4 regions of the Natranaerofaba carboxydovora genome follow, and region 1 is predicted to be linked to each of the others. Evidence: riboswitches for the same ligand, from Rfam matches in the RefSeq annotation. Region 1 holds a riboswitch; each other region holds the start of a gene.

Region 1 (3,139 bases):
GATTTAATAAATTAAAACAAAATTTTAAAATTTAATTCAAAAAAGTGATGGAGTGAACAAGGATTTTATATTAAAAATATCAAATATATATTAAGTGAAAATACTAGTACGTGAAAGGGAGAGGTGAAAACTTATGTCTATTAAAGGTACAAAAACAGAAAAGAATTTGTTAACCGCTTTTGCTGGAGAATCTCAAGCGAGAAATCGTTATGATTATTATGCCAGTCAAGCAAGTAAAGAAGGATACGAGCAGATTGCAGCTGTTTTTGAAGAAACAGCAAAACATGAAAGAGCACATGCTAAGCGATTATTTAAGTTTTTAGAAGGTGGCGAAGCAGAGATACAAGCTTACTTCCCTGCCGGAATTATTGGCACTACAGAAGAGAACTTGAAAGAATCAGCTAATGGTGAAAACCACGAGCACGCCGAAATGTACCCTGAATTTGCAGAAGTTGCCAAAGAAGAAGGGTTTAAAGAGATTGCTTCAGTGTTTGAAAATATAGCAATTGCTGAAAAGTACCATGAAGAAAGGTTTTTAGGTTTGCTTAATAACTTGAAAGAGAATAAAGTGTATGAAAAGCCTGAAGAAGTAACATGGAGATGTAGAAATTGTGGTTTTAACATTACAGGGAAGAAGGCTCCACAAGTATGCCCTGCTTGTGATCACCCACAAAAGTTCTTTGAGATGAGAGATTACAACTGGTAGAGATTAAATATTGCAAAATAGGGATTTCAATTAAGTTAAGGCCTCTCTTTGTTAGTTAAAGGGAGGCCTATTTTTTAGTAATAAAGGCTATTAGATGGCTATTAATATACCTGTTATTTACCGCTTAAATTTAATTTGAGAGTTTAGATTTGTAGGTTGAAAATGATTTAATATCAATGTTAGACCGCTTAAGTAGTATAAGATTAAAGTTATTGCCATAACAAAAGGATAGATTAGTACAATAACTCCAAATAAACTCACTAAAAGCAAGCTAAACCATTTTGAATATCTTAAGTTTGCATTATGACTTTTACTTTTTTTTACACTAAAAAAAGGTATTCTGCTTACCATTGATATAGACAAGGCTATTACTATCATAAAGAAAATAGATGGAGGGAAAACCGCATAATAAAAACTTAATAAAGCTAATAATCCTCCGGCTGTGGTGATTGGAAAACCACTAAAATTAGAATTGTTGTTGCTGCTTACATTAAATCTAGCTAATCTACATACGCCACATATTAAATAAATCGCTAGTATTAAAGAAACCCAATACGCATTATAAGGGAGGATAGTGTATGTAAATACAGCTGGTGCTACACCAAATGAAACAACATCACTTAAAGAGTCTAATTCTTTGCCAAAAGAGCTAGATACTCCAAGAATCCTTGCTACTTTGCCATCTAGAAAGTCTAAGAACATACATATAATAATTAATGTCAATGTAACTTTATATTGAGAATTTATTGTAAATATTATAGAGAAAAAGCCTAATACTAGATTGCTTAAAGTAATAACCGAGGGGATATTTCTTACTATAATATTTTTCGCATCGTGTAGTGTTAGCTTTTTAATTTTAATCACCCACCAAAATATTTAATATGTATTTCTTTTTATATACAATAATTGTTAAGTAAATAACTAATGAATTTAAACTATTAGAGATGTATATATGCTAAAAACCACATGAGATTGAAAATCGTTCTCAAACAGTTACTATTTCAATTGTATTCTATCTTAAAAGAATTTGTCAAGAAAAAAACTCCCCTGACAGGGAGTTAGTATTATCTATTTTATAATATAGCAAGTAAAATAGAATATAGTCACCTCCCCATCCTTCGTAGTTCTGCGGTGAACGCTAGTTAGGCAGGTCTCCTGGCTTGGGATCATTGGTTAGATTCGGCCTTCCCAGAGTGATACTCCAGTGGCATACTGAAAATAACCTTACCCTTACAGTGGCGGGACCGCTCAGGATTCTCACCTGATTCCCTTTTAACCTTATTAATAAAGGCACCTAACTCTTCGATATTAAATTTATAAAAGACCTAAAAGGATTAAAAAATTTATGTGTTTATAAATAATTCTAGCTTATTCACTTTATTCCTGCTTTAAAATTGCTAAATATGTAGTAAAAAAATAAAACGTAAAAAGTACTTTTCTATTAGCTGTAGTAATTTTTTTGGGATATCACTTGCCGGAATTAATATCCCATATACGAAAACTCCCTATATCCATTATTACAGTACAAGGGCGAAAAGCCCACGGTTTTAAATCGTGGGATGAAAGCCCATTTTTTTATAAATTATCGTTGCAGCACAAATAAAAAACATATACACTAGAGTTATGAAACAAGAATATAGAAGAACTAAAACAACCGTATCATTAATCAACTATCATTTTGTTTTCTGCCCAAGATATCGAAGAAAGATATTTTCAAATCAAAAGGTAGAAGAGCGATTTAAAGAAATTGTCCATGAAGTATGTATCGAACAGGAAATAGAAGTACTGGCAATTGAGTGTGACAAAGACCATACGCATTTATTTCTAAATGCTCTACCACAAATAAGTCCATCTCAAATTATGGCGAAAATAAAAGGGGTGAGTTCAAGAAAACTTCGTCAAGAGTTCAAACATTTAAAACATCTACCAAGCTTATGGACACGTTCTTTCTTCGTATCAACAGCAGGTAATGTATCAAGCGATACTATCAAAAAGTATGTCGAAGAACAAAAAACAAGAGGGTGAACTCATGGAAAAAACAGCGAAGATCAAACTACTACCAACAAAAGAACAAGAAAAACACCTGATAGATATATCAAAAGAATACATAAAAACCATTAACACACTAGTTTCTGAAATGGTCCAAGCTAAAAAATCATTAAAACTATCATCAAAAGATGTTAATGTATCAATGCCAAGTGCCGTCAAAAATCAAGCAATCCGTGATGCAAAAAGTGTTTATCGTAGATCAAAGAAGATAAAAAGAGTGCCTATCCTTAAAAAACCAATCTGTATATGGAACAATCAAAACTACAAAATCAAAGACAACATCATTGAATTTCCAGTATGTATCAATACTAAATCAAAGCGTATAGCCATAAAAGCCGTATTAACCGAATATCAAAAAGAGCTACTTAAAAACAAACTGGGCAC
Region 2 (3,139 bases), 510 kb from region 1:
AACCTGAATGTGTCGTGTTGATAGACATAAGTGAGCGTAAAAAGTTAGAAAAAATAGAAAAAACATTTAATGAATACAAATATAGAGCAGACAAGTTCGAATCCTTTGGTGTTATGGCTAGAGGTATTGCTCATGATTTTAATAATTATCTTGCTGTTCTGCTTGCTAATCTCTCATATATAATACAATATAAAAATAAACCTGATAAAATATCTAAGAACTTAAATAATATGGAAATGGTAATAAATAAAGCTAAAGACATAACTAAAAAACTTCAAATTCTTGCTAGAGGAGAGGAACCAATTAAAGAGGTGAGTTATGTAAATGAAATCATTAATGATAGTGCTTACTTGGCATTTAACAATACAAAAATAACTAGTAATATTATGTTACCTGATGATCTTTATCCGGTAAAAATTGATAAAGAACAAATTTACCAGGTTTTTTATAATATTTTTTTCAATGCAACACAAGCTATGCCTGAAGGGGGCACAACCTGGGTTAAAGGCGAAAATATTTACTTAACGGAAAAAGAAAGTCAAAATATAGTGCCACTGCCAGAAGGAGATTATTTAAAAATAACAATAACAGATAATGGTCCAGGAATTACAGATGAAAATTTACAAAAAATCTTCGATCCTTTTTTTACTACCAAAGCTGAAGGTAGTGGCCTTGGACTCTCAACTGCTTATTCAATAATTGAGTCTCACGAAGGCTGTATAAAAGCTGAATCTGAGAAAAACAAAGGGACTAGCTTTATAATTTATCTTCCTGCACATGAAAGTTGACTTATATTATTTTACTAAAATTATAGTTAACAAAATTTAGCCTTTATGATAATATACTGTTAAAAGTTAATAACATCTAAGATAATAAGGTGCCTGTTTCAGGGATAATAGGGAATCTGAGTGGTATTTGGGTACTTATCCCAAATGTCATATGTCATGAACGGAGCGGACCCACCACTGTATTCGAGGAGCCGGGCAGCAGCCACTGGCTAATTTAAGTTGGGAAGGCTCTGTCCAAAAGGCCATGACTTGATAGCCAGGAGACCTGCCTTATTATTTTCGGGTGATGAGGATGATGGCAAAGTCCTCCATCAAAATATTGTATTTGATGGAGGACTTTTTTTGGGGTTAATAGAAGTATCAAAAATCTACAAAGGAGGAGAGCTTATGATAATAGTACTTGCTATCACTGGAGCATCAGGAGCAATATATGGGATAAGATTATTAGAAATTTTAAGTCAATATAAGAATATTAAAACACATTTGATTTTGACAAGCTGGGCTAGAAAAACAATCGAAATAGAAACAGATTATAACGTCTCTTTCATAAAAGAACTTGCTGATACAATCTATGATGAAAATGAGTTATGTGCATCAATCTCTAGTGGTTCATTTAGACATGATGGAATGGTTATAGCACCATGTAGTATGAAGACCCTTGCAGGAATTTCTCAAGGCTATGATGATAACTTAGTTACAAGGGCTGCATCAGTAGCTATTAAAGAAAACAGGAAACTAGTTCTTTTGCCAAGAGAAACGCCTTTGACTGCAATACATTTAGAAAATATGCTAAAGCTATCCAAAATTGGAGCTGTTATAATGCCTCCTTTGCCTGCTTTTTATCACAAACCCCAAAGCATTAATGATATAGTAGACCATACTGTTTCAAGGGTCTTAGATCAGTTAGGAATAGAAAATGACTTGATCAAAAGGTGGGAGTAACAGTATGATAGAAACTTTGGTTTCAAAAACAGGGGAGCAAAATTTTATTGTGTACGGTCAGCTTACTTACACTAGTGAGGGTGTGATAATACAAATACTTGGCGGTGAAAAACCTCATATAGGTACTGTGATTATTAGCATTCCAAGAAAAACCAAAAATGAAAATAGTATTAAGACAAGCTGTACAACATCTGTCTTTAATATGACAGGCCACAAAGATGATATTGTAGCTAAGCCCATATCAGAGATGTTTGCTAAAGAGTTAAATCAGGTTGTGACAGTTATAGCAGGTATTCATGTACCAAATGCTGACCAAAAAGATATAGAAAAGTTATCAAACAACTGTTATGAAGTAGCTTATGACCTACTTGACAGAACTTTGAAATTGAGCTAAAATTTTCACTGAATAGTCGTCAGGGTTGACAGAGATTGAATGAAATTTAATATAAAACGGCGTGCAGGTGCTAGGGAATCAGGTGAAAGACCTGAGCGGTCCCGCCACTGTAACGGGGAGTGACCTTAAGTTATGCCACTGTTCCTCAAGATTAAATAAGGGGAATGGGAAGGTTTAAGGAAACTGTGAACTGGAGCCAGTAGACCTGCCTGTACAGCCGGGTTGCCTACTATGAACTAGAAGGTTACCTTGAAGGACGATGGTAAAGTCCTCAAGCATTGCTTGGGGGCTTTTTTTGTTGTTTAGGTACTACTAGTTAAATAATATTTTAAATTAATTCTAGGAGGGTCCGCCTTTATGTTACCAAATCAAACTTTTGAAAGTACCGTAAGCACCAAAAAGTTTTGGAGGGTAGATACCAAAGCTTTAGTTGGAGCAATTTTGATTGGTGTGGTTTTTGTTCTTGCCCAGCAGGTTGCACACAGGATTGACAATATGATTTTTCCTGGACTTTTAATTATCGGTGGGGTGTCGTGGGCTACCTTTACGGGTTTTGTTGCATATCTTTTACGTCAACCTGCAGGAGTGATTATGGGAGAGACCCAGGCTTTAATTGCAATAGCTTCTGGTCTTTCGCCCCTTGCTGTATTTTTTATCCCCGCTAACGGGCTTGGTTCAATAGCTTTTTCTATTTCCTCTTCAATGTTTTCTATGGAAAAATGGTATCATTTTCTTTTGGCACAGGCAGCCACAAATATTACAGGGAATATATGTACTGGACTTGGGATGTATTATATTTTAAATTTACCAGTACCTGTGGTATTAGGGCTTTCAATTTTGACTGCAGCAGTTGGTACTGCTGGTGGAACAGCGGCAACAATATATATTTCACGCTTGATTGAAAGAGCAGGGCTTACAATCTAAATAATACAAAAAATACTAATAAGTTAAGTTATTAAGAAGATAGGTGATTTTATATGACAAGGAATGTTTTAGAAGCACAAATAAACTATTT
Region 3 (3,139 bases), 1.3 Mb from region 1:
TTAGTACTTGCTTATAGGGCTGGAGCCAGATTGAAGGACTTGGAATTTATACAATTTTACCCAATAGGTTTTAGAGATAAAAGGCTTCCTGGATTTATAGCTCCTATATTTTATCCAAAGAGTACTAAGCTAGTTAATGATGAAGGAGAAGATTTACTTAAAAAGCACCTAGGGGAAGGTTGGAATGCTAATACAGCTTGTCTTAGCGAAAGAGACAAACTTGGTAGAAAGCTAGAAGAAGAATGGCAGGCTGGAAGCCAAGTTTGGATGGATATGACGTCATGCCCTAAAGAAGAATGGGAGGGACTTAATTCTCTTCCACTGTATGAGAGGATAAGCTTTAATTTTGAAGAGAAGCCTTTCTTGATAGGACCGGCGGCTCACTTTACCATGGGTGGAATAGCATTAGATGAAAAACTAGAAACAGGTGTTAAGGGGCTTTATGCTGCAGGAGAAGTGGTTGGAGGAATTCATGGCGCTAATCGTCTTGGGGGGAATGCCCTGACTGAAGCTCTTACTTTTGGTATAAAATGTGCCTTAAAAATGGAGAAGAGATTAACTGATGGTGAAGAACTTAAAGATGTTGAACTATCAAATATCGAATATCAAAATCCTTTGATTAAAATATTGAATATAAGTAATAATTTAACTAAATCAAATAAAGAAGGTTTATTAGCTAATGAGGAAAATAGTAATGAAAATGTAAAAATTATAGATCGAAAATTAAAAGAACTGCACTGGGAAGCTCTCTCGCCTATAAGGGAAGAGGCCACCATGAAAGAGGGTTATAAAGAAGGTGAAAAAATAAGAGACAAAATCCTAAATCTCTGTAAATTAGCAGGAGAAGGTAAGGTAAGAAAGAAAGATTTGAAAGACCTTGTGACATGTGAAATGAGTTCAAAATTATTTCAATTGACTGTTAGGTCAGCACTTCAAAGACAAGAAAGTCGCGGTAGTCATTACCGTAAGGATTATCCAAATAAAGATGATGATAACTTTACTAAGAGTTTTTATCATCCACAGTAATATTATTTAGCTCTTTTAAAGTATTTCTGAAATCGCAGGAGGAAATTATTTTTTTAACGAGAATATAACAAACTAGCTTATTAATAAGAATGAAGTAAACATGTAATCTGAACAAAAATTAAATATATATATGAATTAGGTGCCTTATTTATAAGGTTAAAAGGGAAGTCGGTGAAAATTCGACGCGGTCCCGCCACTGTAAAGGGGAGATTATTTTCACATAGGCCACTGGAGAAAGGTGAACTTCTCTGGGAAGGCGAAAATAATTGATGAACCTGAGCCAGGAGACCTGCCTGATTTGTTTTTACCTTTGATCTACGATGGATAGGGAGGTAAAGTTTCGCTAAGATATCTTTATAATACTAGTATCACTTTACTGTTGGTTCCTACTCCCTTTCAAAGGGAGTTTTTTAATTTAGACGATGAATATGATGATGAAGTTTAGTGATTATGGAGTTGACAAACAATGAATAATAAACTTGTAAAAATTTTGAAAAGCATTTTTCTTTTATCAGTAGTAGCTATTATTTTTGCCCATATGCCGGAGTTTATAGCTAATGTAAAACAAATGTCTTCTGCGACAATTATTTGGTTGATTGTACTGCAGTTTGTTACTTTAGCATTAATAGCTATGCAGTGGAAATATTGTTCCATAATTTTATCTGATAAACTTGGTGGACAAGGTGGACAAGTAAAAGACTTTTGGATTGTTAATTCATATGGAACCTTGTTAGAAGGGGTGACTCCTGCTGTAAAGACGGGAGGAGAAGGTCTAAAAGTTGTTATGCTAATAAAAAGTTATGGTTACGATAAAAAGGAGGCCATAACCCTTGTTATAGCTCAAAAAATTATTAGTATATGTAGTTTTTTGATAGTCATGATGGCTTGTTACATAATTGTTTATAAAAGAATACCGTCGTTCTTAATGGATAATTTGCTATACGTAATCATTACAGCGACCATAATATTTTCTATAATCTATTTTGTTTATGCTTTTATTTCTAAAGAAAAGTTAAACTATTTATTTTATAAACTTGGAGTTAATAAGTTTAATCGATTGATCAATGAATTTTCTACTTATAAGAAAATGTTTTTAAACAATAAATTATCACTTGGAAAAGCTTTTTTGTTAGGTATTATTATCTGGAGTCTTCTAGGTTTGAAAACATTTTTTATAGTAGTAGATATGAATATAAATCTATCTTATGTACAGGCATCAAGTGCAACTTTTATGGGCTATCTATTTAGCATGCTGCCAATAAGTCCCGGTGGAATAGGGACCTATGAAGGTGCCATGAGCTTTCAATTATATAATATGGGCTTAACAGAAAATTTGGCTCTCACAGTTAGCATATTAAGCAGGTTATTTACATTATGGTTAACAATGCTGATTTCATTTTTTACTGTCACTATTTTAAATTTTGTGCGTACAGGGCAGTCCCTATTATATCAAAAAAGCAAAGGAGCTTGACAAAGCCCCTTTGTACATTTCTTAGTTAATTCAGCCTACAACTAGTCTTCGACTATCTCATTAGCACCAGATTGTTCCATTAGTTCTCTTATTCTATGTCTGTCATGTTTTGAAACTTCTACAGCTACCACAATACCGCCTTTTCCTTTTAAGCCTGAAATACCTTCGATAAAACTTTCAGTTTCTCCTAGGCCTTCACGTTCGGTTTGAACAAAACGTATCTCCTCTGTTTCAATTTCACTATTTACAAACTCATCATTTTTTATTTGACTTACAATCATATCTTTTCTATCAAGGCCAATTTTTTTAAGGCTGTCTATTGCAGAACTAGCACGTGATTTGTCTGGGAACCTTCCTACTACTCTCAAGCAAAATCCACCTCCACACTCTTTATTATATTTTTATTATTTGCTAAGTATTTAAGGCTATACTGATCGTTATTCTAAGGAATTTAATAAAAGGACTATAACAAAATTGCTTGTACATTACTTTCACAAATTATTTTTTTAAGCAGGATTACTATAAAAAATGTAGAATATAACCTGTGAAGCGATATGCAGGGAAAAACATAAAGAGGTTAAAAAGCTGTAAAAGCTGCTAAAGGAGTGGTGGTAATGTACAAACTAGTTAATAACAAAAAAA
Region 4 (3,139 bases), 1.2 Mb from region 1:
GTTTAGCAGAAAAATAACCTAAATCTCTATAAGGCAAAAATTTGTACCCAATCATAGAGTCCAAGGTGTTGACAGCTTTATATGTCATAGCGAGGGGAGCCCCACCAATAGCTCCAAAAAAAAGGGGCGCCATAATACCATCTCCAAAACTCTCAGCAGCCGTCTCAATTCCTGCCCTTGATACTTCACTATCATTTAGCCTTGAAACATCCCTACCTACAACTTTACCAACTGCTTTTCTTGCACTATCCAAATCCCCATGCATAAGAGGATCTAATACATCTTTTAAATGATAGGTCAAACTTTTAATAGAAATACAAAAATAAAGAAGTAAAAGTTCAACCCACCAGCCTATACTCACCAACAGAACTGATACATAGTAGGTTATAAATATTACGATGAGTGCCAATACAACTCCGCCAGCTTTTAAGCTGGTTGGTGTTTTAAATATTTTAAAAGCTAGATCTTTAAGCTTGTCAATTAAAATTCCAATCAAACAAACCGGGTGATACCTTCCAAAAGGATCTCCTATAAGTAAGTCAAGCAAAAAAGCTCCAGTTATCAATACAGGTGAAAAAATTGTTGCCCCCTCCTATTTTATCTGCGTAGGTATCCCTGAAATAACTAAATATACTTCATCAGAGGACTCAGCAATTATACGATTGGCACGACCTGCAAGATCTCTGAAAACCCTACCCATTTTGTGTTCAGGCACCAAACCAAAACCAACTTCATTGGTAACAAAGATAGTTTCTGCTTCATTTTTTTTTATAATATCAATCATTTTTTTGAATTCTTCTAGCACAAAAGTTTCAAATCTTTCATCCCACTTATCCCAGTATTTCATAAGTTTATTTGAAAGATAAACGGTTACACAGTCAACCAAAATTAGTTGCTTTTTTTTACATAAAGAATTAAACCTATGAAAAAGATATAAAGGCTCCTCAATTGTTTCCCAATCTATAGGCCTTCTTTCTCTGTGAACTTCTATTCTTCTTTTCATCTCCTCATCATGCGGCTCAGCAGTAGCTACATATGACACAGGCAAAGGAGATTCTTTGGCTAGTTGTTCAGCATAATCACTTTTCCCTGAGCGAGCTCCACCTGTTACCAAAATAAGTTTAGACATGAAATTCTCCTTTAACACGAAAATTCAACATCAAAAATCTAGCTTACTCGAACTACGAACGTCCGAGTATCCTTAAAACACTATATCATAAACCGAATTTTTTTGCCATATTTATAAATATATATTAACCATACACAAATTTCCTAGCACTTTTGTTTTGGGTTATCACTTCTAACTTTCACTTGCCCACCAAACCTTCTTATGGTATAGTTATATAAAAGCAATATAAATACGAGTTTTACCTCAGGGTGCCATTACTAATGGTTAAAAGGGAATCAGGTGAAAATCCTGAGCGGTCCCGCCACTGTAATTGGCCAAATTATCGTGTTTTAGCCACTGGAAAGTTTCTTTCCCGGGAAGGCTATAACACCTTACTTGGGCCATAAGCCAGGAAACCTGCCCTGAGGCCGGTACTCTAATAGCCTTCGAGGATAAAGGCAGAGTACCCACGCTGGACTGTCTAGACTAACTGTAGCTTAGAACGCAGTTAGTAATAATAAGACATAGTACAGCCGGGTACCCAGCTTCTTCCTAGAAGGCTGGGATTTTTATTTTGCCTAATAATAAAATTAACAACACTAGAGGAGGAAGTTATAATGCATTTACCTGATGGTGCAATGGGCATAACACAAGCTGCTAGTTGGTGGGCTCTAACTGGAGGATCTCTTATAACGGCAGTAATGGCTTTTAGAAACAAAGCCAAAGATATTCCGGGCATTAAAGGTATCTTGGGCCTATTGACCGCAGTATCTTTTGTAATCTCAACGATACATTTTCCTATACCTGTAATTGGAAGCAGTGCACACATGGTGGGAGCTGCGATAATAGCTTTTATTATCGGGCCAAAATTATTACCCATAATCATTTTTCTATCATTGTTTATCCAGGCTTTATTTTTCTCTCATGGAGGTTTAACAACCCTCGGCGCTAACACTTTTGCCACCTGGTTTGGCGGATTTTTTGGCTGGGCTATATTTTATTACTCAGACAAAATAAACTACAAAAATTCTAATTTCTTTTTTATAGCTACAACCTGGTTGGCTGGTTTTTTGGGAAGTATAATTGTGTATGCTATTTCCTCTACTCAAATAGCTCTCTCAGAAGTCCATGAAGCTGCCTTTAGTACAGCATGGGCAACTGCTGCCATAGCATATGCTCCAACCCAGGTTCCTTTTGCAATTGTTGAAGGTATAATTACAGTCGGAGTTTTAAAATTTCTTATGTCAAGAAGGCCGCAGATTTTCGAACACCTAAGACCTGTATCTATTATTGATCCGTTAAAACACAATTAGAAAAGCTACCAATAAGTTGGACCAAACTGACCTAAACTTAACATTTCACATAGAGGTGATTAGTCAATGATTAAGATTTTAAGCCAGAATTATATTAGACCCAAACTGGCTTTCACATCGCTCCATCCTCTAAACAAATTTGCTTTTTCTGCAGTTTTATTTACAATAGCATTTATAATATCATTACCTGTCCAGTTATTATTTTTACTGTTAGGGATGTGTATCTTCTTATTTCTATTAAACATAGAGCATGACAAGACCGTTACTACAGTCAAAGCTGCCCTGTTAAGATTTATAGTACCTGGCAGTATGGGCTTTTTCCTTTTTATATTTAATCTATTCACCAGAAAAGGAGCCGAGATATTCAGTTTTGAGCTGCCATTTGTAGGTTTTGACTTGATCGCAACTTACGAAGGTTTAAATTTTGGCTTATCTATTTTTTTGAGGATTATACTGCTTGCATCAATCTTATGGTTTTTTTGTCTTGTTACATCAAAAGCCGAGCTTGTTGGGCTCTTTAAGCATTTTAGAGTTCCTCATGAGATAATTGACATATTTAATTTTTCAACTCGTTATCTTATTTACTTAAAAGACGAGATAAAAAAAGTACAAAAAGCTCAAAAGACACGTCTTGGCTATACCAGCTTCTTAAGGTCTGCCAAGTCTACAATAACTTTGGCTGGCACACTTTTTTTAAAGGCATTTGATCAGGCTTTAA

What was found. Region 1 has a riboswitch for cobalamin ahead of pssA (CDP-diacylglycerol--serine O-phosphatidyltransferase). Riboswitches for the same ligand answer to the same signal wherever they lie in the genome.
Region 2: another riboswitch for cobalamin. It lies ahead of ACONDI_RS06790 (UbiX family flavin prenyltransferase); the one in region 1 lies ahead of pssA (CDP-diacylglycerol--serine O-phosphatidyltransferase).
Region 3: another riboswitch for cobalamin. It lies ahead of ACONDI_RS15555 (lysylphosphatidylglycerol synthase transmembrane domain-containing protein); the one in region 1 lies ahead of pssA (CDP-diacylglycerol--serine O-phosphatidyltransferase).
Region 4: another riboswitch for cobalamin. It lies ahead of ACONDI_RS03495 (energy-coupling factor ABC transporter permease); the one in region 1 lies ahead of pssA (CDP-diacylglycerol--serine O-phosphatidyltransferase).

The regions. Positions count from the first base shown of each region.
Region 1 is NZ_CP054394.1:1,929,656-1,932,794, reverse strand. It holds gene rbr (rubrerythrin) at 134-706, shown strand; gene pssA (CDP-diacylglycerol--serine O-phosphatidyltransferase) at 824-1,570, opposite strand; cobalamin riboswitch at 1,835-2,019, opposite strand; gene tnpA (IS200/IS605 family transposase) at 2,330-2,731, shown strand; gene ACONDI_RS09205 (RNA-guided endonuclease InsQ/TnpB family protein) at 2,736-3,139, shown strand, end outside.
Region 2 is NZ_CP054394.1:1,419,096-1,422,234, reverse strand. It holds gene ACONDI_RS06795 (two-component system sensor histidine kinase NtrB) at 1-788, shown strand, start outside; cobalamin riboswitch at 859-1,075, shown strand; gene ACONDI_RS06790 (UbiX family flavin prenyltransferase) at 1,176-1,730, shown strand; gene lpdD (prenylated flavin chaperone LpdD) at 1,735-2,124, shown strand; cobalamin riboswitch at 2,174-2,351, shown strand; gene ACONDI_RS06780 (hypothetical protein) at 2,482-3,048, shown strand; gene ACONDI_RS06775 (ABC transporter ATP-binding protein) at 3,102-3,139, shown strand, end outside.
Region 3 is NZ_CP054394.1:3,250,688-3,253,826, forward strand. It holds gene ACONDI_RS15550 (FAD-binding protein) at 1-1,026, shown strand, start outside; cobalamin riboswitch at 1,147-1,337, shown strand; gene ACONDI_RS15555 (lysylphosphatidylglycerol synthase transmembrane domain-containing protein) at 1,493-2,497, shown strand; gene ACONDI_RS15560 (hypothetical protein) at 2,539-2,865, opposite strand; gene ACONDI_RS15565 (ABC transporter substrate-binding protein) at 3,112-3,139, shown strand, end outside.
Region 4 is NZ_CP054394.1:729,254-732,392, reverse strand. It holds gene cbiB (adenosylcobinamide-phosphate synthase CbiB) at 1-547, opposite strand, end outside; gene cobU (bifunctional adenosylcobinamide kinase/adenosylcobinamide-phosphate guanylyltransferase) at 593-1,129, opposite strand; cobalamin riboswitch at 1,359-1,547, shown strand; gene ACONDI_RS03495 (energy-coupling factor ABC transporter permease) at 1,726-2,421, shown strand; gene ACONDI_RS03490 (energy-coupling factor transporter transmembrane component T family protein) at 2,488-3,139, shown strand, end outside.